4 regions of the Kribbella sp. C-35 genome follow, and region 4 is predicted to be linked to each of the others. Evidence: riboswitches for the same ligand, from Rfam matches in the RefSeq annotation. Region 4 holds a riboswitch; each other region holds the start of a gene.
What was found. A riboswitch is a leader RNA that binds a small molecule or an ion and turns the genes downstream of it on or off. The one in region 4 is predicted to bind thiamine pyrophosphate.
Positions count from the first base shown of each region.

Region 1: another riboswitch for thiamine pyrophosphate. It lies ahead of ACLJOO_RS28305 (GAF and ANTAR domain-containing protein); the one in region 4 lies ahead of thiC (phosphomethylpyrimidine synthase ThiC).
Region 2: another riboswitch for thiamine pyrophosphate. It lies ahead of ACLJOO_RS12175 (purine-cytosine permease family protein); the one in region 4 lies ahead of thiC (phosphomethylpyrimidine synthase ThiC).
Region 3: another riboswitch for thiamine pyrophosphate. It lies ahead of thiS (sulfur carrier protein ThiS); the one in region 4 lies ahead of thiC (phosphomethylpyrimidine synthase ThiC).

Region 1 covers NZ_JAJPWG010000004.1:515,670-522,825, reverse strand. Annotated here, with positions in the region: gene ACLJOO_RS28315 (ABC transporter permease) at 1-716, opposite strand, end outside; gene ACLJOO_RS28310 (ABC transporter ATP-binding protein) at 713-1,621, opposite strand; TPP riboswitch at 1,760-1,873, shown strand; gene ACLJOO_RS28305 (GAF and ANTAR domain-containing protein) at 2,105-2,848, shown strand; gene ACLJOO_RS28300 (hypothetical protein) at 2,951-3,139, opposite strand; gene ACLJOO_RS28295 (hypothetical protein) at 4,327-4,917, shown strand; gene ACLJOO_RS28290 (hypothetical protein) at 4,961-5,191, opposite strand; gene ACLJOO_RS28285 (hypothetical protein) at 5,660-7,156, opposite strand, start outside.
Region 2 covers NZ_JAJPWG010000001.1:2,397,736-2,404,891, forward strand. Annotated here, with positions in the region: gene ACLJOO_RS12150 (GTP pyrophosphokinase family protein) at 1-557, opposite strand, end outside; gene ACLJOO_RS12155 (ATP-binding protein) at 706-1,899, shown strand; gene ACLJOO_RS12160 (DUF3152 domain-containing protein) at 1,948-2,811, shown strand; gene ACLJOO_RS12165 (hypothetical protein) at 2,842-3,648, shown strand; gene ACLJOO_RS12170 (alpha/beta fold hydrolase) at 3,645-4,304, shown strand; TPP riboswitch at 4,323-4,440, shown strand; gene ACLJOO_RS12175 (purine-cytosine permease family protein) at 4,436-5,761, shown strand; gene ACLJOO_RS12180 (flavodoxin family protein) at 5,758-6,462, opposite strand; gene ACLJOO_RS12185 (class I SAM-dependent methyltransferase) at 6,572-7,156, shown strand, end outside.
Region 3 covers NZ_JAJPWG010000003.1:556,108-563,263, forward strand. Annotated here, with positions in the region: gene ACLJOO_RS22525 (serine hydrolase) at 1-66, shown strand, start outside; gene ACLJOO_RS22530 (RidA family protein) at 63-449, opposite strand; gene ACLJOO_RS22535 (DUF6807 family protein) at 511-2,367, shown strand; gene ACLJOO_RS22540 (thiazole synthase) at 2,342-3,115, opposite strand; gene thiS (sulfur carrier protein ThiS) at 3,118-3,321, opposite strand; TPP riboswitch at 3,312-3,423, opposite strand; gene ACLJOO_RS22550 (DUF5937 family protein) at 3,439-4,383, opposite strand; gene ACLJOO_RS22555 (pyridoxamine 5'-phosphate oxidase family protein) at 4,453-4,872, shown strand; gene ACLJOO_RS22560 (G5 domain-containing protein) at 4,877-5,413, opposite strand; tRNA gene ACLJOO_RS22565 (tRNA-Lys) at 5,676-5,751, shown strand; gene ACLJOO_RS22570 (DUF262 domain-containing protein) at 6,202-7,156, opposite strand, start outside.
Region 4 covers NZ_JAJPWG010000003.1:691,600-698,755, forward strand. Annotated here, with positions in the region: gene ACLJOO_RS23200 (anion permease) at 1-644, shown strand, start outside; gene ACLJOO_RS23205 (hypothetical protein) at 658-891, shown strand; gene ACLJOO_RS23210 (hypothetical protein) at 1,102-1,632, opposite strand; gene ACLJOO_RS23215 (lysophospholipid acyltransferase family protein) at 1,757-2,503, opposite strand; TPP riboswitch at 2,544-2,677, shown strand; gene thiC (phosphomethylpyrimidine synthase ThiC) at 2,668-4,290, shown strand; gene ACLJOO_RS23225 (transposase) at 4,432-5,031, shown strand; gene ACLJOO_RS23230 (hypothetical protein) at 5,028-5,585, shown strand; gene ACLJOO_RS23235 (RDD family protein) at 5,588-6,253, opposite strand; gene ACLJOO_RS23240 (DUF2752 domain-containing protein) at 6,345-6,734, shown strand; gene ACLJOO_RS23245 (hypothetical protein) at 6,741-6,920, opposite strand.

The DNA of each region.
Region 1 (7,156 bases), on a different contig from region 4:
CCGGGCAGAGTGCCGGCGACCAGGTCGATGGGCCGGAAGTAGTGGAACGGAGAAGCGAACCGCAGGCCACTGATGCCGTCGATGAGCAGTGCAATGAAGTTCATGAAGAACCAGGCGACCACGATGCCGACGGTGACGCCGATCGCGCGTCCGCGCAGGCTCGACCGGGCCGATACGAGGACGCCGACCATGGCGACGCCCACGAACAGCAGCCACGAACCGGCGAAGGCGCGGAGCACAGAGCCGATCGACAGGTCCCGGACCCCGCTGATCGTCTGCCTGGCGACGAGTACGCCGGCCAGGCCTCCCGCCTCCGCGGCGGAGACAGCCACGATCGAGGCGAGCGCCTTGGCCAGCAGGAATGGCACGCGGCCGACAGGCCGAACGAGCACGAGGTCGATGGTCCCCCGCTCGACCTCCGTAGCCACCGACCCGGCGGCGACCAGCAACGCCGCAGAAGTCAGCAACGACAGAATGACAGGATGGGTCATCCCGGCACTCAGCCATCCGTCGGCGTGGAAGAAGTCGGCTGATCCACCGAGGAACGCGGTCATGGCCTTGGGCGGCGACTGGAAGAAGGGCAGGTTCGGCGCCTCGCTCGTGAACGATGATGAGGCGAGGAGGACCAGGTAGAAGAAGGCGCCGACGCCGAGGGACAGCACACCGAGCGTACGGCGTACTTGCCGCAAGGTATGGCGGAGCACGACCGAGCTCATGACGCCCGACCCTGACCGGAGTCGCCGTAGATCTCAAAGAACGTCTCGGCGAGGTGCTCCGGCTCGCAGACGAACTCCTGCACCGCGAGCGCGCCGAGCCGTCGCATCAGCGGCTCCATGTCCCCACGGAACTCGAATCGATGGAGCAGGCCGTCGCTCTGCAGTTCCGAGACACCGTCGAGGTCCAGCCCGCCGGCGGCGAGCGGATGCTTGAGCACAAGGGTGCAGTGGCGCACGCGTTCACCGGTGAGGTCCGCGGTCGCGCCGGTCCGCACGATCCGACCTGCCTTGAGCACGGCGACCCGCTCGGTCGTTTCCTCCACCTCAGAGAGGATGTGCGATGAGAGGAATACGGTTCCACCCGCCTGGCGGTGCTCGGCGAGCAGCCCGACGAACCGCTCCTTCATGACCGGATCGAGACCCTCCGTCGGCTCGTCGAGCACCAGCACGTGTGGTTCGTGCTGGAACGCCTGGATGATGCCGATCTTCTGCTTCATACCCCGCGAGTACATCCGGATCTGGCGCCTCAGGTCGGCCTGCGACAGCTCCAGCCGGTCGCACAGCTCCCGCCGCCGGACGAGTGGGCGCCGCTGCAACGCACCGAGGTAGTCGAGGCACTCGTCCCCGGTCATCTGCGGCCACAACCCGAACTCACCCGGCAGGTGCCCGACATCGGCGAGCACTGCGTTGAGATCGGACGCCACATCCTGCCCGAGGATGCGGATCTGGCCGGCCGACGGCCGGACGAAGCCGAGCATGCACCTGATCGTGGTCGTCTTGCCGGCTCCGTTGGGACCGACGTAGCCGAAGGCCTCGCCGTCTGCCACCGACAGCGACGCTTCGTCCACGGCCAACTTGCCGCCGTACCGCTTGACGAGCCCTTCGACCTCGATCGCAGTACCCACTCCGTCATTGTGCGCCTCGAGCAAGGCCGACGAGGTGCGTGGCCGGGCCGACATCCGCGACGGCGTGCCGCCCAGTGAAGTCGGGGGTTCATCCCTGTTGACGCCGACTGCTCCCGGAGTCAAGATTGAATTGGCCTGCGAGGCGGGCGAGGGAGCCGAAAGGCTGAGAGGCCTGACGATCTTAGGACCATTGGGCGACCCCAAGTACCTGATCCGGACAATGCCGGCGAAGGGAAACCGTCTCGCAGGTCTTTTCTGTCGATGCCTTCGCTCAAAGACCCGACCAGCCGACCAAGGGGTTGGGTGATCGCGACGTACGACGTCGTTCTCGCCGCCAAGCGGCGTAGCGTTTGAATTGCCGTCACTGTTCATCTGTTGCTGTCCACCCTCCGCCCCAGGGCCCAGTCTGCGGCGGGGAGCAGGTCGGTCAAGGCACGAACGGGTGGCGCCGTGGCTACAGATGGTCGAAGTGACGAGCCTCTTGTGGATGTGCTGGGCTCAGTGCATTCGTTGCTGCTCAACGGTCCCGGACTGGAGGACTTGCTCGTCAAGCTGGCGGGCATGGCGGCCAAGGTGGTGCAGCCGCAGGCCTCGTGCGGCATGACCGCTCGGTACGACGGGCAGCCTCACACGATCGTGACCAGTGATTCACGGGCCGCGTTGATCGACGAGCAGCAGTACAGCCTCGGTGAAGGGCCCTGCCTGGACGCCTTGGAGAACGGCGAGGTGGTCGACGTCGCGGACCAGGCGAGCGAGTACCGGTGGCGCCGCTACCGCGATTCTGCACTCGAACTCGGGGTAACCGCGTCGCTCAGCTTCCCGCTGGTCGTCGACGACCAGATCATCGGCGCCTTGAATCTCTACGGGTATGACCAGCCGAACTCGTTCAGCGAGGCGGATCGGGAACGGGCCGCCGCCGTCGCCGACCAGGCCGCTACCACCTTGGCGTTCGCGGCACGAGCGGTGCAACATTTACATCTGAGCGAGCAACTGGAGCGGGCATTGGCCTCGCGATCGGTGATCGACCAGGCGCTCGGCCTGCTGATGGGCCAGCAGAAATGCGATGCCAGGACGGCCTTCGAACTGCTGCGGCGCCATTCGCAGAACACCAACCGCAAGCTGCGGGACGTCGCCGCCGACCTCATCACCAAACTGACCGGACAAGCGCCGGTCGACAGCCGCACATTCGCTCCGGACGACGATTCCAACGGTTCATTCGGCGACTGACCCGCACTCGAGGCACGCCCCGGAGAGAAACGCCAGGACTGACCCGGGCCGCCCTCCTGGCCGCACACAAACGGAGCGTCTGAGACTCTCGCCCCTGCCCGGTCACGAGTTCCCAGGTGCTTCCTCCTCCGCGAACACGCCACCGCGAGTGGTCAGCTCGCCGACGATCTGCACATGGCCGGCTTGTGCCTCCACCAGGCTTGCCCAGATCCATCGACGCGGCCGGCTGCTCCCTGCGCAGTGGACCAGCGTCTCGAAGATCGGCGGTCTCAAACCCACCCAGATCGTCATGATCTGAATGCGGTGACGACCCCCGCCCACGCGGTCGGACTCGATCACCACGTATTCACGCCTGGCAGACAAGGCGAGCCAAGTACTGCGATTGATCGGGTGCCCGTGCCTGTCGACGTACGTGAGTCTCGTTCGCGGCGCCAGCACCACTGTGCCCGTCAGCCCGCCCCGCCGATCAGCTCCTCGTTGCCTCTACGCCGATCACCGCAGTAATGAATCGTCCACGCCACTGTTCTCACCCCTGAGCGTTCGCATGTGCTGGCTCGGCGGCGGGATCTGCACGGTGTGGCGAGTCGGGACCACGACTGATCAGGCCGAGCGCGGCACAGCGCAGTACCACAGATGACCTGGAGGCGGTGGGATCCTCGATCTCCGTCGACAACCGGCGGCACCCTTGGCCGCCCGGCTGTTCTCCCAACCAGGCGCCACGATAGACAAGACCACGCCAGCTGACAACCCCATCAATCGCCCACCGAGCCTCTATTGACCCTGGAGGTGGCAGTTCTGGCTTGATCGGCTCGGGCCGCACACCCTCCTCTCTCTGCACGAAGACAACGTCCGACCAGTCAAAGTTGCCCACGGCAAGAACCCGCCCATCCGCGGGTGCGACACCTGAGCACAGCTGCGTGCGCACGGCTCGCGTTCGAGTCCGGGCAGCTTCGCATCGATCCGCCCGAGCTGGCGTGACATCCGCAGTACGTCGGGAGGCGCACTGGCCTGGCCAGATCCGACAACTGTTATCCATGTGTCCATAACCGCAGTCTGCCCCCGGTGAGACCGGCTTGAAGGCACCAGGCGCCGTCACCCGGCCGGCGAAGCCGCGACCAGAGGGCCGGACCAGCTCGCGGGCATCCGGTTCGGCGGCGACACTCCCACCGACGGAACACTGAACGATGCCTACGGCAACCTCATCACCTGCAACGCCGACGGCGGCATCAAGTTCCAGGCGACCCCACGAGGACCCGTCTGCGGCAACGTCATAAACACAACGCCGGCGCCAACACGGTCGGCGCCCCATGCCGACCAGTTCCACCGACGAACCTTGCTGATGCTCTTCGTAGCAAGCTCGTGACTCATTGACAGGTGTCGCTGCAAATACCTGCAGCTTCGCGCGTTCTGGTTCCCAAACGCTTGATCGATTGGCAGTATGCAGAGCGTTCGGCTCTCTCGGGGGGAGAGAGGTCGTGATGACCGAGAACACGCCAGGCGAGGCGACCGTGAGCAGCTTGGCCCCTTTGCCGATCGGCCCGCTGGGCTCGGCGAGGTCGGTCTCCGCCGGTGAAGATGCCATGTCCGGATGCGCCCGCGAGTTGGCCGCAGCCGAGAACGTGCTCGCCGCCGCCAGGGTCGGGATCGGGCACTGGGCCGAACACGTACAGGCTCGCACCGAGCTGCTGGCCGGTATCAAGCCGAAGGTGTCAGCGATCTGGAAGGGCACCCGGCTGGCCGGGCCCGCCGACCTCCAGCGGTACGACGACGACGCCAAGGTCCTGGCGACTCTGAGCGGAGTGTGCTCCGCGGTCACTGCAACCTCGAGCGAACTCAGCGTGTGCAAGCGGCGGGCGCAGGTCGTCGGCGACGCGCTGGCAACGGGCCGGGCGGCGATGGGCGATTGGCGATCGCACCAGGCCGCCATGGCCGCCCACAAGGCCGGTGATTTCGACGCGGCGCATGCACAGACGCTGTGGGTGGCTGCCTGGACCGCCGCACCAAAGAACATCAATGCCTTCAAGGCAGCCGACGCCCGGCTGTCCACCACTCCTCCGTGCCAAACCTGAGTCGATCACCGGGGGTCCAGCAATGCGGCGACCTAGTTCGGAGTCAGTGTCTCGCCCGGGTGGTGAGGACGGCCGCGACCTCGACCAGGGCTGCCGCCGTGCAGAGGGACACGATGACCAGCAGGATCTGTGGTGAGTCGATGAGGGCGAGGAACACCGCGGCCGCGAGGAGGACGACGAAGACGATGGCGGCTGCCGCGACTTGCAGCTGGTCATGCCGCCTGGATCGGTCATGCCGGCTTGCGTCGCGAGGCTGTGGATCGGTCGACCGCACCACTGGTCACCTCGCCTCGATGCCCGGTCGGTGAACAGGTTCAGGTACCCCGATCGGCCCAGAGCCAATCCATGCCGACTGGTCCGCGGCGTGCAGTCGATGGCCTGTCGCAGACCGGAGTCACCACCGCGGCAGCATTACAAACCCCACCGACGTTCGGGACGGCCACAGCCACGTCGGGTACCGCAGTGTCGCCGCTGACACATAACCGCCTCGATCAGCAGCGCCAGGTCGGCCTTGGGCTGTTGGACGGATGGCGAGTTCGTTCACGTCGACCCCGGGTGGCTGACCGATCGCGTAGCCCATCGCGGCGGCTACCGCGGTGCGGCATGGCAATCTGCATCATCTAGGGGCCAATGCGAGTCCTCCCCCCGCGCCGGCGGCCGTCGTCGTTCAGGGTGGTGCTGAAGTCCAGGCGCTGTACCGGGAGGGTCAGGGTCTTGAGTAGGAACTGCCGGGTCGGTTTGGCTATGGCAGGCATGACACGTCGTCGAAGTGGCCTGGGGTTGTGGGATAGGCACTCCCGGCGTTGGCACCGGCGTCCTTGGGGTAGACCAGTGCCAGTTCGCGGAAGGCGGACGTCGTCGGGTCCTTGACTGCGTCGAGCGAGGCGCCGACGCCGGTCCCGTAGGCGAGTCGCTGGAGGAAGTCTTGCATCGCCGGGCTGTGCTGGCGGACGTCGTTGAACCCGCCGTACGCCGAGTTGCAGTGGGTGTACAGGTTGTACGCGCCGGTCCAGTCGAGCAGCCGGTCACCTGGGTTGGGGCCGTTGTCGGCGACGTCGGCCTGCAGCACGTCGCGATCCCAGCCACCGTAGATCCAGTCGATGCCCTGGTGGTGTTGGTGGGGCCCGGACGAGTTGGTGTCGGTGGCGTCGAACCAGCTCTGCGGGTCGATGCCCGGCCGCGGCCGGTAGTCGAGCACGTCGGCGCCTCCGGTGACGATGCCGTTGGCCGAGGTGCCGGTGCCGCCGTGGCCGCCGAACAGGTAGTCGACGTACGCGTCGCCGGTGCCGCGGTCGTTGGGGTTGGCCGGGTCGTCGCTGCCCTTGCCGCCCCACATGACGTCTGCGCCGTCGTCGCCGTACACGATGTCGCCGCCTGAGTCGCCGTTCATGAGGTCGTCGCCGTAGGCTCCGTGCATCGTGTCGTGGCCGGCGCCGCCGCGCAGGAAGTCGTTGCCGCCGACCGTGAGGCCGGGCGCCTCGACCGGGTTGCCGTCGCCGTTCATGTCGCCGTCGCCGTCTGCGAGCAGGTCGACCCGTCGGTCCAGGCTGCCGGGCTGGAACGCCGTGTACTTCACGGCGGGCGGCTGTTTGAGGTCGACGGTGTACGACGCGGGGTCGCCCGGGCTGCCGTCGATCCGCCGGTCGACGATCACGCCGCGGTCGCCGATCATGGCGTCCTCGTCGGCCTCGCCGAACATCCGGTCGTCGCCTAGTTCGCCGTACATGTCGTCGTTGCCATTGCCGCCGTGCAGTTCGTCGTTGCCGTCTTGGCCCCATTGGTAGTCGTCGCCATCGTTGCCGGACAGGTAGTCGTCGCCGTGGGTACCGGGCGGGCCGGCGACGTCGAACCGGTTGGCCTGGCGGACGATCGTGGTGGGGTTGGCCTCGACGTACGTGGTGTAGGCGCCGTTGGCGAGGGTGCGCAGTAGCTGGCCGTTGTCGGCGAGCTGGAAGTCGGCCGCGCCGTCACCGAAGATCACGTCGTTCGCGTCGCGGAATCCGCGCAGTGAGCTGCCGCCGAGCTGGTCGTCCTGCCCCGGCGCGCCCTGCGCGCCTTCGAGCTGGTCGGCGGGGCTGCGCGCGCCCGCCAGCACGGCCGGCATGCCGGGCACGCCCTGCGGCAGCTTTTCGGATGGGGTCACCGCGGAAAGCAGGGTGTCGCCCCATTCGTAGTCTCCGGCGCCGTTGCCCTCCATGTAGTCGTCGCCGCTGCCGCCGGAGATGTAGTCGGTGCCGTC
Region 2 (7,156 bases), on a different contig from region 4:
AACTCGGGCTTGCGGTCCGGCGGGATGTCCAGCTTGTACCGGATGTCGTGCTCGAACTCGGCCCACGCGTGCTGGACCGCCGTCCGGACCTGGATCTCCATCACCAGGTTCTTCAGTACGGCGTACTCCGGCAGCTCGCGGCGGTGATCGTTCAGCCGGACCAGGTAGTGCTTGCTGGCGTACCCGAAGACGCCCTGCGCCCGGGTGTGAGCGCCCATGTCGGTGTGCTCGACGATCTCGAACTCTTCCTCGATCACCTCACAGACCCGGTCCACCGCCTCGACCAGGAACGTGATGACGCGGGCCGCGACCAGGTCGGTGATCTGGTTCAGCGGATCGTCGTACTTCGGTCGCGTGGGGTCGTCGGGATGCGGCTTCGACGCCTTCGCGAGGAACGACTCGGGGTCCTTGGCCCGCGCCGTGGCGGTCAGGTAGTTGATGCCTTCCTCTTCGCCGATCAGCTCGTTGATCAGCGCCTCGAGCTTGCGCGCGCCGCCGACGTACTGCTGATGCACCCGCTCGTACAACGCACCAGCCTGCGGAACCCACTCCACCATGGGCGGAACCCTAGGGCATGAGGTCGCTCGTGGTGTCTATCGGTTTCTAGTGATTTCACTAGAGAGTCGTAGAGACCTGTCGCGACACGCTCTCGTCGTTGATCGGTCAATCTACGGAAAACGCTAGACGGCCTCATACAGTGAAAGCATGGATCCGATCCGGAATCCCTATGCGCCCGGCGCCGGTCAGCGGCCGCCTGAGCTGGCCGGACGCGACACCGAGGTGCGGCAGTTCGAGGTGGTCCTCGAACGGGTCGCGGCAGGCAGGCCGGAGCGGAGCCTGGTGCTCAGCGGACTCCGGGGCGTCGGTAAGACGGTGCTGCTCAACACACTGCGTTCGCAGGCGATCAAGCGGGCGTGGGGCACCGGGAAGATCGAGGCGCGACCCGACCAGAGCATCCGGTTGCCGATCGCGCAGGCGCTGCACACCGCGATGCGGGAGCTGGGACACCGGCACCGCGACGACGAGAAGGTCGACCAGTTCAGCGCCGTACTGAAGGCCTTCGCGTTGCGTACGGCGGCGAACGACCGGAAGGGGATCCGCTGGCATCCGCCGGTGGACGTGGCCGCCGCGAAGGGCCGGGCCGACTCCGGTGACCTGGAGATGGACCTGATCGAGCTGTTCGCCGACGCCGCGGACCTGGCGGGTGATCTGACCGTCGGGGTCGGGCTGTTCATCGACGAGATGCAGGACATCAGTGCGGATGACCTGTCCGCACTGTGCGCGGCTTGTCACGAGATCTCGCAGCAGAGCGCGCCGCTGGTCGTCGTCGGCGCGGGCCTGCCGCATCTGCCCGCCGTACTGTCGGCCAGCAAGTCGTACTCCGAGCGACTGTTCCGCTACATCCGCGTGGACCGCCTGGCGCGGGAGGCATGCGACCGGGCGCTGATGGTGCCGGCGGAGAGCGAAGGCGTGCAGTACGACGAGGAGGCGCTGGACGAGCTGTACGCGCAGACGGACGGGTACCCGTACTTCGTCCAGGCCTTCGCCCACTCGACCTGGGACCACGCGCCGACCTCACCCATCACCATCAAGGACGTCGCCGTCGCAGGCCCCGAGGCGTCCGCCGAACTGACCGTCGGCTTCTTCGGCTCCCGCTACGAACGCGCCACCCCCGCGGAGCGCGAGTACATGCGCGCCATGGCCGAACTAGGCATCGGCGTAGACGACGGCTCCGTCCCCACCGCCGAGGTAGCCAACACCCTCAACCGCAAACCCCAGTCCCTCTCCCCCGCCCGCGACGGCCTGATCAAGAAGGGCTTGGTCTTCTCCGCCGAACGCGGCACAGTCGCCTTCACCGTCCCCCACTTCGGAAAATTCCTGCGCACTCGCACGGCTTAACGAAACCGGGCTTTCGTGCGGTCGCAGGTATCGGTAGGGTCACGGGTTATGACCACCCGGCGGAGCGGCCAGCGCGGACACACGTCTGGGCGGCGGGGTGGGCGGCATAGTCGGCGGAAGTCGTACAAGGGGCAGTGGCTTGTGGTGACTGCGTTGGCGGTGCTGGGGACTGTGGTGGTGGCGCATCCGGATGTCGCGCACCGGAACAGTTTGGCGGCGCAGGCGGTTGCGGGGGTCAACGATGTCGCCAAGGAGGAGCCGGTGACGTCGGTCACGCCCTCGGTGACGCCGGTTCCGATTGCCACGCCGACGCAGAAGTTCACCACTCCGTTGCGACCGGCACCGACCCTGACGCGCAAGCCGAAGGGTGCGAAGCCGAACGTTCTGGTGTCGACCGGGAAGCTCGGCGTGGTGCCTGGGTCCAACAAGGCGACCGGTGTGCGCGGCAAGATGACGTACCGCGTGGAGATCGAGCAAGGGGTGTCGGTGAACGGCGCCGCGGTCGCGGCAGCCATCCACAAGACCCTGACGGACCCGCGCGGCTGGCAGGCGGTGCACCCGGTGAGTTTCGAGCGGACGGACCGTGTCGACGCCGACCTCCGGATCATCCTGGCCACGCCGACCCTGACCGACAAGCTCTGTCTGCCGCTCGACACCGGCGGTGAGGTCTCCTGCCGGGTCGAGGACCGCGTGGTGCTCAACGCGAAGCGGTGGCTCTACGGGATCCCGGCGTACAACGGGAAGGTCGACCTGTACCGCAGCTACCTGGTCAACCACGAGGTCGGGCACGCGCTCGGCCACGGGCACTCGACCTGCACCACTCCGAAGACCCCCGCGCCGGTGATGATGCAGCAGACCAAGGGTCTGGCCGGCTGCCTGCCGAACGCCTGGCCGACGGTCAAGGCGACCTGAGAAACTGGGTACGACGGGAGGGAGTAAGCGATGTCGTCACAGGACTTCCCGACGTACGGCAGGGACGATCAGCCCGAGCAGCAGGGGCCTGGCGAGGATCAGCACTACGCGCCACCCACGCCGTACGGCGGCGGCACGTACGGCGCCGGCCACGCGCCTCAGCCCGATCAGTTCCCGTATGCGCAGCCCCAGCCCTACGGAACGCAGCCCCCGGCGCAGGGCAACCCGGCGTACCACCAGCCCCCGGCCTATCGCCCTGGCGCACCGTACGGCGCCCCAGCGAGCCCTGAGCCACATGAGCTCCCGACGTACGGCCGCGAGGAGCACTCGCGTGACCCACGCGCCGCTCGGGTTGTAGGCCTGGCCGCGTTCATCGCCGCGATCTACGGGCTGCTGGTCGTCTCTGTGCAGCGCGTCGCGCTCCGGGAGATCTCACAGGCGCCAGGCTCGCCGCTGAACCACCCGCTCCGCACGGACGTACTCGACGCGGTCGGCCAGCTGTTGCTCGTGGTAGTCGGCACAGCCGCGCTGGTGATGTGGGTCCGCGACGTACTGGCCCGCTACAAGGCCGGTCGCCGGCCCGACCCGTCCGAGCTGGCCGGTCTGCTCCTGGTCGCGGTCTCCATCGTCCCGATCCTGGTCTGGCTGATCATGGTGCTGTCCACAGGTCTAGGTGCCAGCGACGGCACGGTCCACCGGCTGCCCACGGCGTACGGCTGGGGTGGTTTCGGCCTGCTCGTCCTCGCCGTCGGGCTCTTCCTCGGGTACCGCGAGCTCAAGCCCGACGTAGCGAACCCGGTCGTCAAAGGCGCCCCGGCGAAGGCTCCCTGGGAGTGAACGCACCTGTCGTCCTCGTGCCCGGCCTGGGCCTCGGCCCGGAGTCGTACGCGCGGACGGTCGAGCACCTCGTCTCGCCGTACCACGTGGTCACCCTGCCCGGGTACGGCGAACCGGCGGGCTCCCGTGAGGACCTGCACCCTCGTGCCCTCGCGGTAGCGCTGGCCGGGAAGATCCGCGAGCGGTCTGTGCTGGTCGGCCACTCGGCGAGCTGTCAGATCGTCGTCGAGCTGGCGATCCGCTACCCCGAGCTGGCCCACGCGCTCGTGCTCGCCGCGCCGACCGGCGACGTCCGGCTGTCGAGTTGGGTCGACCGCGCGGTCCGGCTCGTCGGCTCCGCGATCCCGGACGCGCCGAAGCTGGTCCGGATCAGTCCGCAATACGCCCGTACGACGCTGCCGTCGATCGCCCGCGCCAGCGAAGCGTCGAGGCACCACGACCTGGCTGCAGTCATGCCCCACGTCCAAGCGCCGGTGATCCTCGTCCGCGGCCGGCATGACCTCTTGTGTACGGCGGAATGGGTCGAACGGCTCGCCGAACTCAGCCACGGCGAGGCCCGCACGCTGGACTCCGGGGCCCACATGCCGGTCGTCACGAACGGCCCGGAGCTGGCCGCTCTCATAGAACGAGCAGTCACTCTTCCGGAAAGTAGCTGACGAGTTAAACTCAGGAACACAAACCTATGCGGGAGCTCGCACCGAGGATGCGCGGGCTGAGAGGGCGACAGCTGGGTCGCCGACCGCCTGAACCTGACCGGGTAATGCCGGCGTAGGGATTGGGGTCACTCATGACCGATACAGCTGTTCGTCCTGCCGGCACCACCGAGGCGCCGCTCGTCCTCACCACCGATGCGCCGCGCACGCTCGGGTTCTTCGACCAGTTCACGCTCTGGGGCAACTTCGGCATCTCCCTGTTCGGCCCGGTGACCGGTGCGCTCGTGGCGGCGTACACGGGCTCGCTCTGGCAGGGGCTGCTCGCTGTGGTCGTCGGCTGCGGCATCGGTGCCCTCGTGCTCGGCGGCGCGGCCGTCTTCGGGTCGCAGACCGGTGCGCCCGCGATGGCGAGCCTGCGCGGTCTGTTCGGCCGCCGCGGCTCGATCGCGCCGACCGTGCTGAACATCGCGCAGAACGTCGGCTGGGCGACGATGGAGATCATCGTGATCTCACAGGCCGCGGTCGCGGTCACGAGCGAGCGGTGGCGCTGGCTGTTCGTCGTACTCGCCGGAATCATCGCGACCGCGATGGCGGTCCGTCCGCTCGGCAGCGTGAAGATCCTGCGGAAGTTCATGGTCTGGCTGGTGCTGCTCGCGTCGGTGTACCTGTTCGTGCAGGTGCTCAGCAAGCCGGTGCACGCGTTGCCGCAGGACAGCGTGTTCGGCTTCTGGCCGGCCGTCGACCTGGCCGCTGCCGGCGTCGTGTCCTTCGCGCCGCTGGCCGCGGACTACACGCGGCACTCGCGGACCAACAAGGCCGCGTTCAGTGGTTCCGCACTCGGCTACGGTCTGGCCGCGATCGCGTACTACGCGCTCGGTGTCGTCGCTGTGGCGACGCTGCAGACCAACAGCGAGGACGTGATCACCGCACTGGTCACACTGCCTGCCGGTGCGATCGCGCTGCTCGTGCTGCTGGTGGACGAGGTCGACGAGGCGTACGCGAACGTCTACTCGACCACGATGGCCGCGCACAACCTGATCGGCCACATCGACCGGCGGTGGATCTCGGTCGCGATCGGCGTACTCGCCACCGGTATCGCCCTGTTCGTCGACCTGGGCAACTACACCCAGTTCCTGTACCTGATCGGCTCGGTCTTCATCCCGCTGTTCGCGGTCGCGATCGCGGACTTCTTCGTGGTCAGCAAGATGAAGTGGGACGTCTCCGATACGGCGAAGTTCCGCTGGCAACCGACCGCCGCCTGGCTGATCGGCTTCGTCGCCTACCAGTTGGTGAACCCCGGCACCGTCTCCGCCTGGTCCCCCTTCTGGGCCAAGATCCAGCAGGCCCTCTTCAACCACCAGCCGGTGCCGGGCTGGCTCGGCGCGACGTACACCTCGATCATCGTCTCGATGCTGGCCGCCGTGCTACTCGGCCGCATCGGCCGCAGGCCCGCCGCCTAGCGGTACTCGGGGTTCTCGAAGTCGAAGCGGCAGCCGGCGTCCCACTCGGAGCGCTGGTTGCCGTGGGCAGGGATCCCGCCGGCGTCCTTCAGAATCCTTGCCAGGTGCAACAGGTTCCAGGTCATGAACGTGGTGTTCCGGTTCGTGAAGTCGTTCTCCGGACCGCCGGATCCGACGTCGAGGTACGACGGACCGGGGCCGGCCTCACCGATCCAGCCGGCGTCCGCCTGCGGCGGGACCGTGTACCCGAGGTGCTGCAGCGAGTAGAGGACGTTCATCGCGCAGTGCTTCACGCCGTCCTCGTTCCCGGTGATCAGGCAGCCGCCGACGCGCCCGTAGTACGCGTACTGCCCGTGTTCGTTGAGGATCGACGAGCTGCCGTACAAGCGTTCGATCACCTGCTTGGTGACCGAGCTGTTGTCGCCCAGCCAGATCGGGCCGGCGATCACCAGGATGTCGGCGGCCATCACCTGCTGCTGGATCGCGGGCCAGGCGTCCGTCACCCAGCCGTGCTCGGTCATGTCGGGCCAGACACCGGTCGCGATGTCGTGGTCCACGGCGCGGATCACGTCGACCCGTACACCTTGTTTCTCCAGGATCTTCCGGCTCACGTCCACCAGGCCCTCGGTATTGCTGCGCTCCGGTGACCGTTTCAGCGTGCAGTTGATGAAAAGCGCTCGCAGGTCGTCGTACGTCGTCATGTTTGCAGTGTGCGTAGGCACGCGGCGGCGGCGCGAGAGTACGGCGATTACCGCTCGCTTTCCGAACCGTGACTGGAACTGACCCGTGATCCCCGTGATACTTGCGGTCATGCTGAACTCCGCACTGCGTAGTCGGGCCGAATATGCGGAACTCGGGGCCGATGGGTTGGCCGCGCGTACTTCGCCTGAGCGGGACGCGTTGATCGTCAAGGCGGTCGAGGAGCTGCTCGAGGGGCGGGAGTCGGTGCTCGACCTGTGCTGCGGGTACGGGCGGATCGCGCTGCCGCTGCGTCGCGCCGGCAAGGTGGTGCGTGGGCTGGACATCTCGCCGAACCTGCTCGAGGCCGGCCGCGCCCGGGCTGCCGAGGAAGAGCTCGCGATCGACTGGGCGATCGGCTCGATGACCGATCTGCCGTACAAATGGGACTCGTTCGACGCGGTGATCTGCCTGTGGACGGCGTTCCACGAGCTGTTCGCCGAGGACGAGCAGATCTCCACGATCTGCGAGATCTCCCGGGTGCTGAAGCCGGGCGGGATCGCGATCATCGAGGGCCCGGTCTGGGGACCGGCGACCGCGGCCGAGATCGCCAACGGGATGCGGCAGGGCCCGGAGCACCGGATCGTCACCACCGAGCACGACGACGACCGCAGCAGCGTGCACTTCATCCACGACGAGATCAGCTACGGCCGGCTC
Region 3 (7,156 bases), 140 kb from region 4:
CGCCAACCGCGCGTCGACGCCGCGATCGGCGAGGTCGCTCGGGTGGCGGTCGACGTACTGCGCTAGACGATTGCGAAGGCCTCGATCTCGAGCAGGGCGAGTGGGCTGAACAGTGACGCCACCTGCACCGCCGAACTCGCGGGCTTCGGACCCGGGATGTACTTGTCGCGGACCACGCGGATTTCCGGCAGGTAGTTGACGTCGGTGACGAAGTACGTCAGCTTCACCACGTTCTCGAACGTCGCGTCGACCGCTGTCAGGCAGCGCGCCAGGTTCGCGAAGACCTGCTCCGCCTGCACCCGCGGACTACCGCGGCCGACGAACTGCCCGTTCGCGTCCAGCGCGACCTGCCCGGAGATCGCCACCCATCGGCCGGTCCCGGTCACCACGTGGCTGTAACCGTTGCCTGGGGCAACGCCTTGCACCTGCGGATACTCCAGCTCACTCATGGACCACATATACCCCGGACAGGGGTTGAGAAACCGGTTTCCATCGGGAGAGGATACGGGGGTGGGACGGACACCGAAGGACTCGATCACGATTGCCGACGTCGCGCGGGCGGCGGAGGTGTCGCGGGCGACCGTGTCCCGGGTGATGAACGGGCGCCTCAGTGTCGCACCCGAGATCGTCGCCCGGGTGCGCGCCGCGGCGGAGCGGCTCAACTACCGGCCGAGCGATCTGGCCCGCAGCCTGTCCCTGGGCCGGACGAACATGGTCGCGCTGGTCGTCCCGGACCTCGGCAACCCGCTGTTCCAGCAGATCCTGCGCGGCATCACGAACGCGTCCGCGGCGGCCGGGTACAAGGTGCTGGTCGCCGAGACCGACGAGGACCCGGACGCCGAGGCGGGGATCGCGATCGAGGCCCGGCGGCGCTGCGACGCGTTGATCATGGTCTCGCCGCGGATGGACGAGGAGCGGCTGCTCGAGCTCCTGCCGCAGGTGCAGCCGGTGATCCTGGTCAACCGTCAGGGGCCGGCGGAGGTCGCGTCGGTGGTGGTCGACTACGGCCGCGCCGTACGGATCGTCGTCGATCATCTGGTCGGCCTCGGACACCGGCGGCTCGCGTTCCTGTCCGGCCCGGCGGCGAGCGCGTCCAACGTGCTGCGGCTGCAGGCGCTCGCGGTCGCCGAGCGGGAGATCCCGGGACTCGAGCTCGTCCGGCTCGAGTGCGGCCGGTCGATCGAGGACGGGTACGCCGCGGTGGAGCGGGTGCTCGAAGCGCAGGTCACCGCGGTCGTCGCGTTCAACGATCTGGTGGCGTTCGGGTTGCTGGCGCGGCTCAACGAGGTCGGGGTCGCCGTACCGGCTGATCTGTCGGTGACCGGGATGGACGACATCGGGCTCGCGCGGTTCGCCGTACCGTCGCTGACGACTGTCCGGGTGCCGCAGACGGACCTCGGCGAACTCGCGTGGCAGCGGTTGCACGCGTCGATCGCGGCTGGGGCGGGCGAGACGGACGCCGTACCCGAGCTGCGGCTGGCGGTGCGGGCGAGCACTGGTCCGGTGCCGCAGGAGCCGCGTTCTCAGGCGTCGGCTGATCAGATCGGGTGGCTGCAGCAGGGGGACATCTTCGCGCTCGGGAGTTCGGCGGGGTTGCTCGCGCGGTACGAGTTCGGCCGGCGGATGCCGCAGGTGCACGCGCCGCGCCCGTACCTGCATCCGGTCCGGACGCTCGGCGGACACCCGCTGACCGAGGTCAACCCGGTGGACCATCGCCACCACTACGGACTCTCACTGTCTGTCGCGCAGGTCAACGGCACTTCACACTGGGGCGGCCGGACCTATGTCCGCGGTCAAGGCCCGACCCTCCTGACGAACCACGGTCAGCAGCGCAGCCGCGGCGTCACCGTCGACGATCGCTCGTTGGTCGACGACATCACTTGGTACGACGAGCAGGGCCGACCGCAACTCGTCGAACGCCGGTGTCTCGCCGGGGACCTCGCCTTCGGTGGCTGGCGCCTGGACTGGCGGAGCGTGCTGACGGCGCGCTACGGCTCGATCCGGATCGACAGCCCGGCGACTTGTGGACGCGAGGGCGCGGGGTACGGCGGGATCTTCTGGCGCCTGCCGTCCGCGCCGACGACGGTCCTGAGCGCCGACGGTGAAGGATTGGACGCCGCCTTCGGATCTGGCAGTCCGTGGCTCGCATTCGTGCAGGGCAATGTCAGTTTGCTGTTGCTGCAGCCGGATCAGGTGTGGCCGTGGTTCTTGCGCACCACCGAGTACGTCGGCGCGTGCCCGGCGCTCGCGTGGGACGAGCCGTTGACGTTGCAGCCCAACCAGGACCTGACGTTGTCGCTCACCGCGCTGCTGCTGGACCGCGCGGTGGACGCGGCGGAGGCTAAAACGTTGGCAGACCAGTTGTAGGCGACGACGCCAACGCCGACTGCCATCGCTTCGGCACACGGCCGGCGAGGCGTGCGTTCCGGCCGGCCGAGACGGCGTCGCGCATCGCGGCGGCCATCAGGGCAGGCTTCTCAGCACGAGTCACCGGGGTCGCGAGCATGACCGCGTCGCATCCGAGTTCCATCGCCAGCGCGGCGTCACTCGCCGTACCGATGCCGGCATCAACGATCACCGGGACGTTCGCCGCCTCGGCGATCAGCGCGATGTTGTGCGGGTTGCGGATGCCGAGCGCCGAACCGATGGGTGCGGCCAACGGCATCACGGCCGCGCACCCGGCCTGCTCGAGACGGCGGGCGAGGATCGGGTCGTCGTTCGTGTACGGCAGCACGGTGAAACCGTCGGCCACCAAGGCCTCCACGGCATCGAGCAGCTCGAACGGGTCCGGCAGCAACAGGTGGTCGTCGGCAACGACCTCGACCTTGATCAGGTCGGTCCCGAGCGCCTCGCGGGCCAGTTTCGCGGTCAGTACAGCCTCGGCCGCGGTGTGGCAGCCGGCCGTGTTCGGCAGTACGTCGATGCCGTGCTTCTTCAGTACGTCGAGCACCGAGCCCTCGTGCCCCGTGCCGAGGCGGCGCATCGCGACCGTGGTGAGTTGGGTGCCGGAGGCAATCAATGCCTCCTCCATCACTTCCAGGTTGGCCGAACCGCCGGTCCCCATGATCAGCCGCGACGTGTACGTGCGCCCGCCGAGCTCCAGTGGATCATCCATGGTCAGCCTCCCTGCGTCGCGCTGACGATCTCGACCCGGTCGCCCGGCCGCAGGGTGGTCTGCGCCCATTCAGCCTTGGTCAGCACGTTCTGGTTCACCGCGACCGCGATCCCGGTGGCGCGATCGGAGTACTCCGCGATCAGCTCGGCCACCGACTTGCCCGGCGGTACGTCGATCGCCGTACCGTTCACCCAGACGGATTCCATCGCTTCCTCCCTACGCCGGAATTACCCGATTCAGGTTCAGCGGTCGGTGACGGTGCAGTCACCCTCTCAGCCCACTTCCTGCGAGCTCCCGCGGACGTCTCGACTATAGCTGACGGCTCAGTCGACTTGCGTGCCGGTGAGGAGGGCGGCGAGCTCCGTCGGGCGGTAGAGGACCTGTTTGCCGGTGCGCTGCGGTTCGACGAGCCCGGTACGGCGTAGTAGTTGGAGGTGCTGGCTCACCGCGGACGGCGTCACCTTCAGTTCGCCGGCCAGGTCGGTCGTCGTACGGGGATGGGTGAGGAGCTCGAGGATGTGTGCTCTCGGCGTACCGATCAACTGAGCGAGGTCGTGGCGGGACGGCGGCTCGACGACGGACCACAGATGGGCCTGACCGCGCGGCGGGTAGCCGAGCAGCGGTTCGGCGCCCGGGTCGAACGGGATGACGGCGTGCGGTCCGAACAGGGTCGGCTGCAGCACGAGCCCGCGACCGTCGACGTGTTCGGTGCGGCTCTGCTCGGCCACGCGGTCGACCTTGAGGAGCCCTTCGGCGTAGGTGATCGCTGGGCCGAGGCCGTTGAGCATGGCGCCGGTCCCTTGCTGGGTGACGACGTGACCGCGGTAGCTGATGTCGGCGGAGAGGAGAGTGCGCATGCGGCTCCAGTACGGCGCCATCACAGCGTCCCAGTACTGGCTGAGTGCCTCGAGGACCTTGTCGATGGTCAGGTCTTCCGGTAGCTCGCCGTTGACCGCTACGAGTTGTCGCTCGAAGGTGTCCGGTTTGACGTTAGCGATCACGTCGAGCTCGTCGGAGAGCTGGGTGAGCGGCGAGGTCGGTCGTGGCGTCAGGAAGTCCGGGCTGCCCATGGTGTCGTTGACGAGCCACCGCAGTACGGACCAGTCCAGGGCGGTGACCTGCGGCTGTACGGCGCGCACCCAGCCGAGCTGCAGCGGGAAACGGCCGGGATCCCGTAGCGCGCGCAACGACAGCACCATCTCCGCGACCGGCGAGACCGCGAACCGCACGTCGGCCAGATCCTGTGAGTTCAGGACATAGGTGAGCACCGCGCCTCGCTTTCAGTCACGACACGAAGTATGGCCGAATTGTCGGTGGCGGGTGGGAGCGTGGTTTTCATGGGGTTTCGAGCGATGGACGACGACGAGGTAGCAGAGTTCCTGGCGCAGCCGCTGGTGGCCGTGCTGGCGGTCGACGACCCGGGCTGGTCGCCGCATGTGACGCCGGTGTGGTTCCGCCACCTGCCCGACGACAACAGATTCCAGGTGATGACGCCGGCCAAGTCGAAGAAGACCAGACTGCACCGGACCGGCACGGGTGAGCTGTCCCTCTCGATCCAGTCCGCCGACGGACCGACAGCGAAGTACGTCAACATGCAGGGCGTGGCGCGCTTCCTCCCGCTCAGTGCCGACCTGCTGAACGCGATGGTCGAGAAGTACCTACCGGAGGAACACCGCGCGGCCTACCTGGCCAACCCACCCGAAGACTCGATGTTCGACATCACCCCACGCCGCATCACCACAGCCGTCATCGACTGACAGTTCACTCGCAGGCGATCCCGTCGTGGTCGGCGTCGAGGCGATATTTGTCGGTGCCGACGACATCGATCGGACCATCGACGTACTCAGGTCCGTTCCCGCTCCCGCCCGAGCAATCAACGTCACTGGCAATCGGAACGCAACCGGAGTAGTTCGGATCGCACCCGCCGGATTCCTCCGGCTCCTCGACCTTCGTACCGACCGCCGTCACCTGCGACCGCGGCTCCTTCGCCACCTCCTGCCGGACCATCCGCTTAGCCGTCTGTACGCCGTTCACATAGGTAACCCGATACACGAGCCGCCGCGTGCCGTTGACCCCCGCCGTACGCACCGTCCGCTCACCCTTCGGCAACGAGTCATCCGTCACCGTCTTCTTCTTGAACGGAATCACCCGAAACTCCACGACCTCCTTCGTCGTGATCACCTTTGGCTTGACGCTCGCCTTGGGCGTCGTCTTAGGCGTAGCGGACGTCTGCGGCGTGGATGTCGCCGTACTGACCGGCGCGGGCGTCAGGCTGGCGATCGCAGCCGGCTCACCCACCCCCGACGTACCCGAATCCGCCCCACACCCTCCAACGAGCGCCGCCACCGCAACCGACCCCAACGCAGCACGAAGCAACAACACGATCCATCCCCCCAAACCCGCCGTCGGTTCCCCCCCGCGGCAGGATTTGTCAGCACCCGGACCACCCGAGCGAATTCCGATCTGTACCACCACCCCGCCCGCCACGCAACCCCTCACCCCAACCCCCCACCAAGCAAACCCCCACCAAACCTGACACACTGTTCCCCTCACCAGATGAGGGCCTCTAGCTCAATTGGCAGAGCAGCGGACTTTTAATCCGCGGGTTGTGGGTTCGAGTCCCACGGGGCCTACCAGTTTCCGCAGGTCAGGCGCACATCGGCACCTCGACCGGGATCATGGGGTCTGCTTTTACTCTGCCAATACGTAGAGTCACCACAGGCGGCTAGTTGCGCGTTGTTCAGCGACGTACCGCATCCGTTCGCACTGCTCGTTTCGCCTGTTCTCCGGCCGCCCAGCCGTTGAGCTGCCACATGCAGCTGGACCTTGGAGAACAGAGATGAGCAGACCGCACCTTCCGATCGGAACGTGGGGCAACGTCCGATCGCGTGGTGTCGTCGGTCCGGTTCCGAGAGGAGGATCCGCCAAACCTCCAGATGAGGACCCAGTTTCCTCGATGCCCGCGGTACACCGAGCTTCTTCGCAGCATCCCAGAGGTCTGGTCGATCAAGTGCGCCTAGAAGACCATCGCCAACGCCGAGGCGGACCGGCGGGCACCTGCGAGAGCAGAGGGTCGCCCGCCGTCGTCACAGGGCCTGGTAGTAGTTGTGGATGGTCGCCGCCATCAGCTTCCGGCGCTCGACCAAGAACTCTTTGTAACTCCCGGCTGTGACCTGGGCCAGCTTGGCCGGGACGGCGTTCTCGGCGAGATTCGCAGCCAAGTCCTCAGGGTCTGTGATCTCTCCGAGGACTAGCTGCGCGGACTCGGTCTGGGTGGCGATCTCGGCCATGTACTGCATCGGCGGCTTGTTGCTGATGCTGATGTTGATCGCCGTCTCGGTGAGCGCGAAGTTCGCGACCTGGTTGTAGTCGCCGCGGTCCGGGTAGCCGTTCTTCTGCAGGTAGTCCTTGGGCACGATGTGGTGAATGTCGCCCGACTGTTGTTGCATGGCCGCGACGGTGATGCCCTTGGACAGAAATCCGCGAGAGTTGTTCGCCACCTGTGCGGCCAGGAATGTCTGGAAGAACGGGCTGACCGTGCTCGTTGTCTCGAGGGCAGCAGGGAGAGCGACTGCCCAGAAGGCATCCGACAGTTCGGATTCCTCAACCTGCTTGAGGTAGTTCGCGGGTCCTTGTTCGCCGATCCGGCGGATGTCTTGCTCCCAGGTTGACTCGAAGCTGCCGGAGTGGCGGCCGGTGAGCATCGACATCACGAACCAGCGCTTCACGATCCGCTTCCGCTCGCCTTCACTCATGGCCTTGTCCTCGCGCAGGCGGAGGTAGAGGGCGTAGGCGAAGTTGAGGGCGTTCTTCGAGTTCACCATCCCCGGCGTGATGAAGCCCGCCGACTTGATGAGCATCAAGAAGTTGTCGAAGTGGTAGTTGTTTACGATCTGCAGCAGGGCACGCTCGAGCTTGTCGTACGCGACCGGGATCCGCTCCTCGTCGACCCTCCGGGTTTCCGGATCGCGCCCTGACAGCTCGCTGACGATGCTTGACGCCTTGCCGCGGCTGAAGCCGACGAGGCCGGTGACTCGAATG
Region 4 (7,156 bases):
GGAAGAAGTCGGTCGACGACGGGTTCCGGGCCGGGCAGATCGCGTCCGCTTCGCTCGTCTCGCTCGCGCACGGTACCGGTGACGCGCAGAAGACGATGGGTGTCATCACACTGGTGCTGATCACTTCCGGCAGCCTCGCCTCCGGGTCCCGGCCGCCGCTGTGGGTGATCCTGGCGGCCGGACTGGCGATCGCGGCCGGCACCTACCTGGGCGGCTGGCGGATCATCCGGACGATGGGCAAGGGCCTGACCGAGATCGAGTCGCCGCAGGGCTTCTCCGCGGAGACGAGTTCGACCGCCGTGCTGCTGGCCTCCTCGCACCTGGGCTTCCCGCTGTCCACCACCCAGGTCTGCTCCGGCAGCATCCTCGGCGCCGGCCTCGGCAAGCGGCTGGCCGAGGTGCGCTGGACGGTCGCCGGCCGGATGGCCGTGGCCTGGCTGCTGACGCTGCCGGCCGCTGCGGTCGTCGGTGCACTCGCCGGCGAGGTCGCCGACTCCGGCAACATCGGCGTCGTCATCATCGCGGTCCTTGCGGTCGCGGCCGGTGGCGGAATCTACGCCGCGTCCCGGCGCCGCCCGGTGACGTCGGAGAACGTCAACGAGTACCCGAGCTCCACCCCGTCCACCACCGCTGCGGCGGCCTGAGAGGAGTACGGCGATGCACATCAACTGGAGTGGCCTCGGCGAGGTCGCACTGGTCAGCCTGCTCTTCGGTGTCGGCCTGGCGGTGCTGTTCGCGTTCGGTGTGACCGCTATGTCGCGGCGGGCCGTGGCGATCGACGAGAAGCGGCAGCCGTCCTTCATGGACACAGGTGTGGCTGCGCTCTGTTTCGCAGCCTGCCTGGCGGCAGTGCTCTACGGGCTGTACCTGATCATCCCGCAGTTCCACTGAGCTGTACGACGGGCGGTCTGGCGGCTGCCCGTCGTACAGCAGTCTTAGGAGGGGGTCTGGGGGCTCTGCGCCTACTGCGCGGCACTCGGCGGGCACCTCGCCGAGCGGGAGCGAAGGGAACGATGAAACCACATCGACCCCTCCGCTCCCGCTCACCGAGGCACTCCGCCGAGCACCTGCTCGCTACGGCGCAGAGCCCCCAGACCCCCTCTAGCGGTTCCAGCGCCGTACGGACTTGGCTACGTCCTTGGCGCGGATGGAGCCGAGGTTGTACTCCCAGGCGGCCAAGAGGCGGTCGCCGAGGACCTCTGCGTCCAGGTACGTGCGTGGGCGGACGGCGACCGCCCAGGTGGCTGCGGCGGCGTGGCCCTGCTGGTGGAGGAGGTGGTCGACGGTCGCCTCGATGCGGTTCGACTGGTCGCCGCCGAGGCCGTCCGTGGCCCACTCCTGCAGGATCCTCGCGTCGTCGGCCGTCATCCGGGCGAGGTAGGTCAGCGGGCCGCGCCAGAAGCCCTTGCGGCCGATGCTGTCCAGCGACTCGAGCGGGAACCAGCCGTTCTGGTTGCGCCGGCCGTTCACCGCGGACTCGATCTCCCGGGCGCGATCCGCGGCCAGCCCCCGGGTCGCCCAGTCGACGAAGAACGCCCCGGCGTCCGGGATGTGCTCGGCCACGTGCGGGGCCGGCGTCAGCGCCCCCGGGTCGAACAGATGCAGCTCTTCCGGTGAATCGAACAAAACCATCCCCGCCCGCTCTCGTACGCGAGCCACCGCAGTCGCCCGCCGCACAGGGACCCCCCAGGTTCCTGCTCTGTCAACGAGAGACTTCGTACCCTCGTACCGGCCCGAGGGTCAAGGTCTGGTCCGGTTACTGACGTTTGGCTGCCCGCCGGGCGAGCTCCTCGGCGTCCAGCCGTTGGGCCTCTTCGGGCGTCGGCGCGCTGCCGCCGTACGCGGCCGGCAACCACCAGGCACCGGCCGGTTGCTCGGGGTAGGCGCGGATGGTCTCGTCCAGCATCCCGGCCATCGTGGACCGCAGGTGCGCGGTCGCCTCGGCCGGGTCGTCGTCAGGCGTCACGGTGATCGGCGCGCCGATGCTGATCGAGATCGGCCGGTGCCGGGTGAAGTCCCGCGGGTGGTCCTTGGTGAACATCCGCTGCGTGCCCCACAGGATCATCGGCAGCACCGGTACGCCGGCCTCCGCCGCCATCCGCACCGTGCCGGACTTGAACTCCTTGAGCTCGAACGAGCGGCTGATCGTCGCCTCCGGGAACACACCGACCAGCTCGCCGGCCGCCAGGTACTCCAGCGCTTGCTGGTACGACGCGGCGCCCGCGTCCCGGTCCACCGGGATGTGGTGCATCCCGCGCATCAACGGACCGGAGTACCGGTTGCGGAACAGCACCTCCTTCGCCATGAACCGGACGAGCCGCTTCGCCGGAAGTGCGCCGTACCCGCCGAGGATGAAGTCGACGTAGCTGACGTGGTTGATCGCGATCAGCGCCCCGCCGGTGCGCGGCACGTGCTCCGTCCCGGTACGCCGGATCTTCAGGTCCAGCACCGTGAACGCGGTCTTCGCGAAAGCGACGACAGGCGGATAGACGAGGTCTCGCATCTCTAGAACCTACAGGGTTCGTCTAATGTGTCCGGTGACAACTGGAGATCGCGGGAGCTCGCACCGTAGTGGGCTGAGAGGGCGGCTGGACCAGGAATCGACACCTGGCCGGCGCCGCCGACCGCCGAACCTGTCCGGGTAATTCCGGCGTAGGGAGCAGCAGCATGGTGAATGTCAGCACGATCCGTCCGGCCGTCACCACGGGCCCGATCTCGGGCTCGGAGAAGATCTATCGCGGAGAGCTCGGGGTACCGGCGCGCCGCGTGAATCTCACCAACGGCGAGCACTTCGACCTCTACGACACGTCCGGTCCGTACACCGACGCGTCGGCGCGGATCGACGTACAGGCCGGTCTGCCCGCGTTGCGGCGCGAGTGGATCGCCGGGCGCGAGCCGCGGACCCAGCTCGGGCACGCGCGGGCCGGAGTGATCACCGAGGAGATGCGGTACGTCGCCTTACGGGAGGGACTCGATCCGGAGTTCGTCCGGGCGGAGGTAGCGCGCGGGCGCGCGGTGATCCCCGCGAACCGGCGGCACCCGGAGAGCGAGCCGATGATCATCGGGAAGAAGTTCCTGGTGAAGGTGAACGCGAACATCGGCAACTCCGCCGTCAGCAGCTCGGTCGAGGAAGAGGTGGAGAAACTCGTCTGGGCGACCCGGTGGGGCGCGGACACCGTGATGGACCTGTCCACCGGGAAGAACATCCACGAGACGCGGGAGTGGATCCTGCGGAACTCGCCGGTGCCGATCGGGACGGTGCCGTTGTACCAGGCACTGGAGAAGGTGAAGGGCGATCCGGCGGCGCTGTCGTGGGAGGTGTACCGCGAGACCGTGATCGAGCAGTGCGAGCAGGGCGTGGACTACATGACCGTGCACGCCGGCGTACTGCTGCGGTACGTGCCGCTGACCGCGCGGCGGATCACCGGGATCGTGTCGCGCGGCGGGTCGATCATGGCCGCGTGGTGCCTGGCGCACCACCAGGAGTCCTTCCTGTACACGCATTTCGCGGAGCTGTGCGAGATTCTCCGCGAGTACGACGTGACGTTCTCGCTCGGGGACGGGTTGCGCCCGGGCTGCATCGCGGACGCCAACGACGAGGCGCAGTTCGCCGAGCTGCGGACGCTGGGGGAGCTGACGCGGATCGCCTGGGAGCACGACGTACAGGTGATGATCGAAGGCCCCGGACACGTGCCGATGCACAAGATCGCGGAGAACGTCCGGCTCGAGGAGGAGCTGTGCGGGGAGGCGCCGTTCTACACGTTGGGGCCGTTGGCAACCGATGTGGCGCCGGCGTACGACCACATCACATCGGCGATCGGCGCGGCACAGATCGGCTGGCTGGGTACGGCGATGCTCTGCTACGTCACGCCCAAGGAGCACCTCGGCCTGCCCGATCGTGACGATGTGAAGACCGGCGTGATCACGTACAAGATCGCCGCCCACGCAGCCGATCTGGCCAAGGGGCATCCGGGTGCGCAGTCCTGGGACGACACGTTGTCCAAGGCAAGGTTCGAGTTCCGCTGGGAGGACCAGTTCAACCTCTCGCTGGATCCGGACACCGCCCGGTCCTTCCATGACGAGACGTTGCCGGCCGAGCCCGCGAAGACCGCGCACTTCTGCTCGATGTGCGGGCCGAAGTTCTGCTCGATGCGGATCACCGCCGACATCCGCGCGTACGCCGAGGAACGTGGGCTGACCTCCACCGAGGCCATCGAGGCCGGCTTCGCCGAGATGTCGGAGACCTTCAAATCCACTGACCAGAAGCTCTATCTACCGATCACGGACTGAGTACGGCGCCCGTCCGGCCCGGCGTGAACCTGGCTCCGGGCCGGATACGGGGAGTAACTGGCTGAACCGATTCAGGTTTTGGCCTTCACTCTACGTGAATAAGACTGTAGCCTTAAGCCGTTCAGAAGGAGGTGCAGGGCGATGGTCTTCGTTCTCACGGTAGATCAGCGCGGCAGCCGAAGCACGAGCGATCTCGTACCTGAGCTACTCAACTCCCTGAACCGCCGGCCGCGGCGGAGCGGACTGCTGCGGAAGTTCGAGCGGACCGCCGGCGACGAGGTGCAGGGCGTGCTGTCCGAGGCCCGGCCGACCGTCGACGTGATCGTCGAACTGCTGCGGTCGGACAACTGGTATGTCGGACTCGGCGTCGGTGAGGTCACCGAACCGCTGCCACGCAGCACCCGCGCCGGAAGCGGCGACGCGTACGTGTTCGCGCGGGAGGCGGTGACGCGGGCGAAGTCCAGTCAGCACCACGTGAACGTGGTCGGAGCGGACTCACGCAGAGCAGAGCAGGTGGAGACGGTGCTGTGGCTGATGGCGTCCGTACTGCGGCGTCGCAGTGACCGTGGCTGGGCAGTGGCGGACCTGTTGGGCGAAGGACTCACGAGGCGGGAGATCGGCGTGAAACTCGGCATCAGCCAGTCGGCGGTGACGCAACGCGCCCAGGCCGCGGGCTTCGCCGAGGAACAGCGCGGACGGGTGCTGGCCGCGGATCTCCTCGGCGCCGGGGCTGCTGCGTGACGGCGCTGGTCCTGTCGCTGACCGGCGCCGCCCTGGTCCTCGCCGTACTCGCATGGGTGCCCAGGTCGTCCGGCTCCACCCTCGAGATCGTCATCAGTAGCGTCATGCTGGCCTGCCTGGCCGCAGTCGGCGTGCTACTGCTCGCTGGACACGGAGTAGACGGCTGGCCCGAGCGCTGGTGGAACGTACTGCTCCTGCTGGCCGGAGCGTTGGCAGTGACAGGCGGCGGTCCGCTGACGACCTCTGTGATGGCTCTGGCCGACCGGAGGAGCACCCGTGCCCAGTCGACGCAGAAGGCCGGTGAGGTACTGCGTGGCGGCGCACTGATCGGTGCGCTCGAGCGAATGGCCATCTACGCATCACTGGTTGCCGGCTGGCCGGAAGGCATCGCTGTGGTGCTGGCGATCAAGGGACTGGCCAGGTACCCCGAGCTCCGCAGTCCCGATCAGCCTGCCTCGGTCACACCGCAGGCCGTTGCCGAACGCTTCATCATCGGCACCTTCAGCAGTGTGCTGTGGGCAGTGGCCTGCGCCGGTCTCCTACGCTCGCACTGACGTCAGATGCGCACCACGTAGGTGTTCACGACCTTGTCGTGCCACGTCTGCTTCTGGTCGTCCCACAGGGGCCACAGGAGGTTCAGGAAGCAGGCGTTGTTGAAGAGGCCGCTGAGGAAGTCGCGGAGGAAGGACCGGCCGGCGCCGATCGGCTCTCCGGTCACGGCGTCGATCAGCTTGATGTGCAGGGCGCTCTTGCCCACGCTCTGGCCGGTCCGTCCCTGCCGGAAGACCCGGTTCCACAGACTGAGCGCGATGCTGGCGACGAGGCACACCAGGAAAAGGATGATCGCCCACCACTGCGGCCTGTCGTACGGGTAAGGGTTGTCGCGGCGCGCGACGACGTTCGCGATCAGAGCGCCGTACCCGATCAGGAGCGGCGCCAATGCGATCAGACTGTCGATGAGCGACGCAGCGACCCGAGGGCCCCAGTCGGCCAGCGGAGGCATCGGAGCGCCGTAGCCGTAGCCATAGGCACCATAGGGCTGCTGGCCGTACGCCGTGCCGTACGGCTGCCCGTAGCCCGGCCCGTACGGCGCCTGCTGCGGATGCTGCTGCGGATGCCCGTATCCGTACCCCGGCTGCTGCCCGTACCCGTAGCCCGGCTGCTCGTTCCCGTAGGGCCGGTCCTGCGGCCGGTCGTCGTCGGGCGGCATCGGTGTGCTCATCGGAATCCGTCTCCCAGTCGATCGATGCACACTGTATCGGGGTTACCGTTGGCGTGTGACCTTCGCGGTGATGCCCCGTCCACAAGGACCGGTGAAACCTGTCGATCGCCGCGTCTGGGGACTCGCCGGAGTGGGGATCGGCGGCTTCGCGCTGGCCGGGATCTACCGGGTGTCCGGTCTCGGCATCCCCTGCCCGCTGCACACGCTGACGGGTCTCGACTGCCCGTTCTGCGGCGCGACCAGAATGGCCGCGGCACTCCTCGAAGGCGACCTGAACGCCGCCTGGCACTTCAACGCCGCGGTCCTGATCCTCGGCCCACTCATTGGCGTTGCCATCGGCTACGAGGTCCTCGCCTGGTCACTGTCCCGCGCCGGCTGGCTCAACCTGCCACGGCAGCGCCTCAGCCCACGAGCGGTGGCAATCCTCACGAAGGTTGCCCTGGGCGCCTTGCTGATCTTCGGCGTACTACGAAACTTCTGACGCCGGTCACCTGATCAGGCCGGCGCGCTGCCACGCGGCCTGCACGAAGGGCGGGACGACGAGGTCGATCCGCCGGTTGAACGCGACGTGGTTCAGCATGACGTCGAACCAGACCGGCCGCGGCACCCGCAGCTTGTACTGAGTGTCCCCGTAGGCGAGGACGGTCCCGTCATGCTCGGTCCACATGCGAGTCACCATGGCCAACCCGAAGTCCTGAGGCATTGGCCTGGTCAGTAGACATACGCGAAACGGCGTCAGAACCGCCGTGCCGTTGTCAATTGTGCGCCACTGAGCTGCAGCCGCATGGCGGTCCGCGTTCCCGTAGGCGAGCCGTAAACCGTCGTAGCGTTGCACTTCGCAGGGCTCGACGGCGTACGCATGTTCGCCGGGATTCAACGGCACCGGCGGCGGGAGAGGCTGCA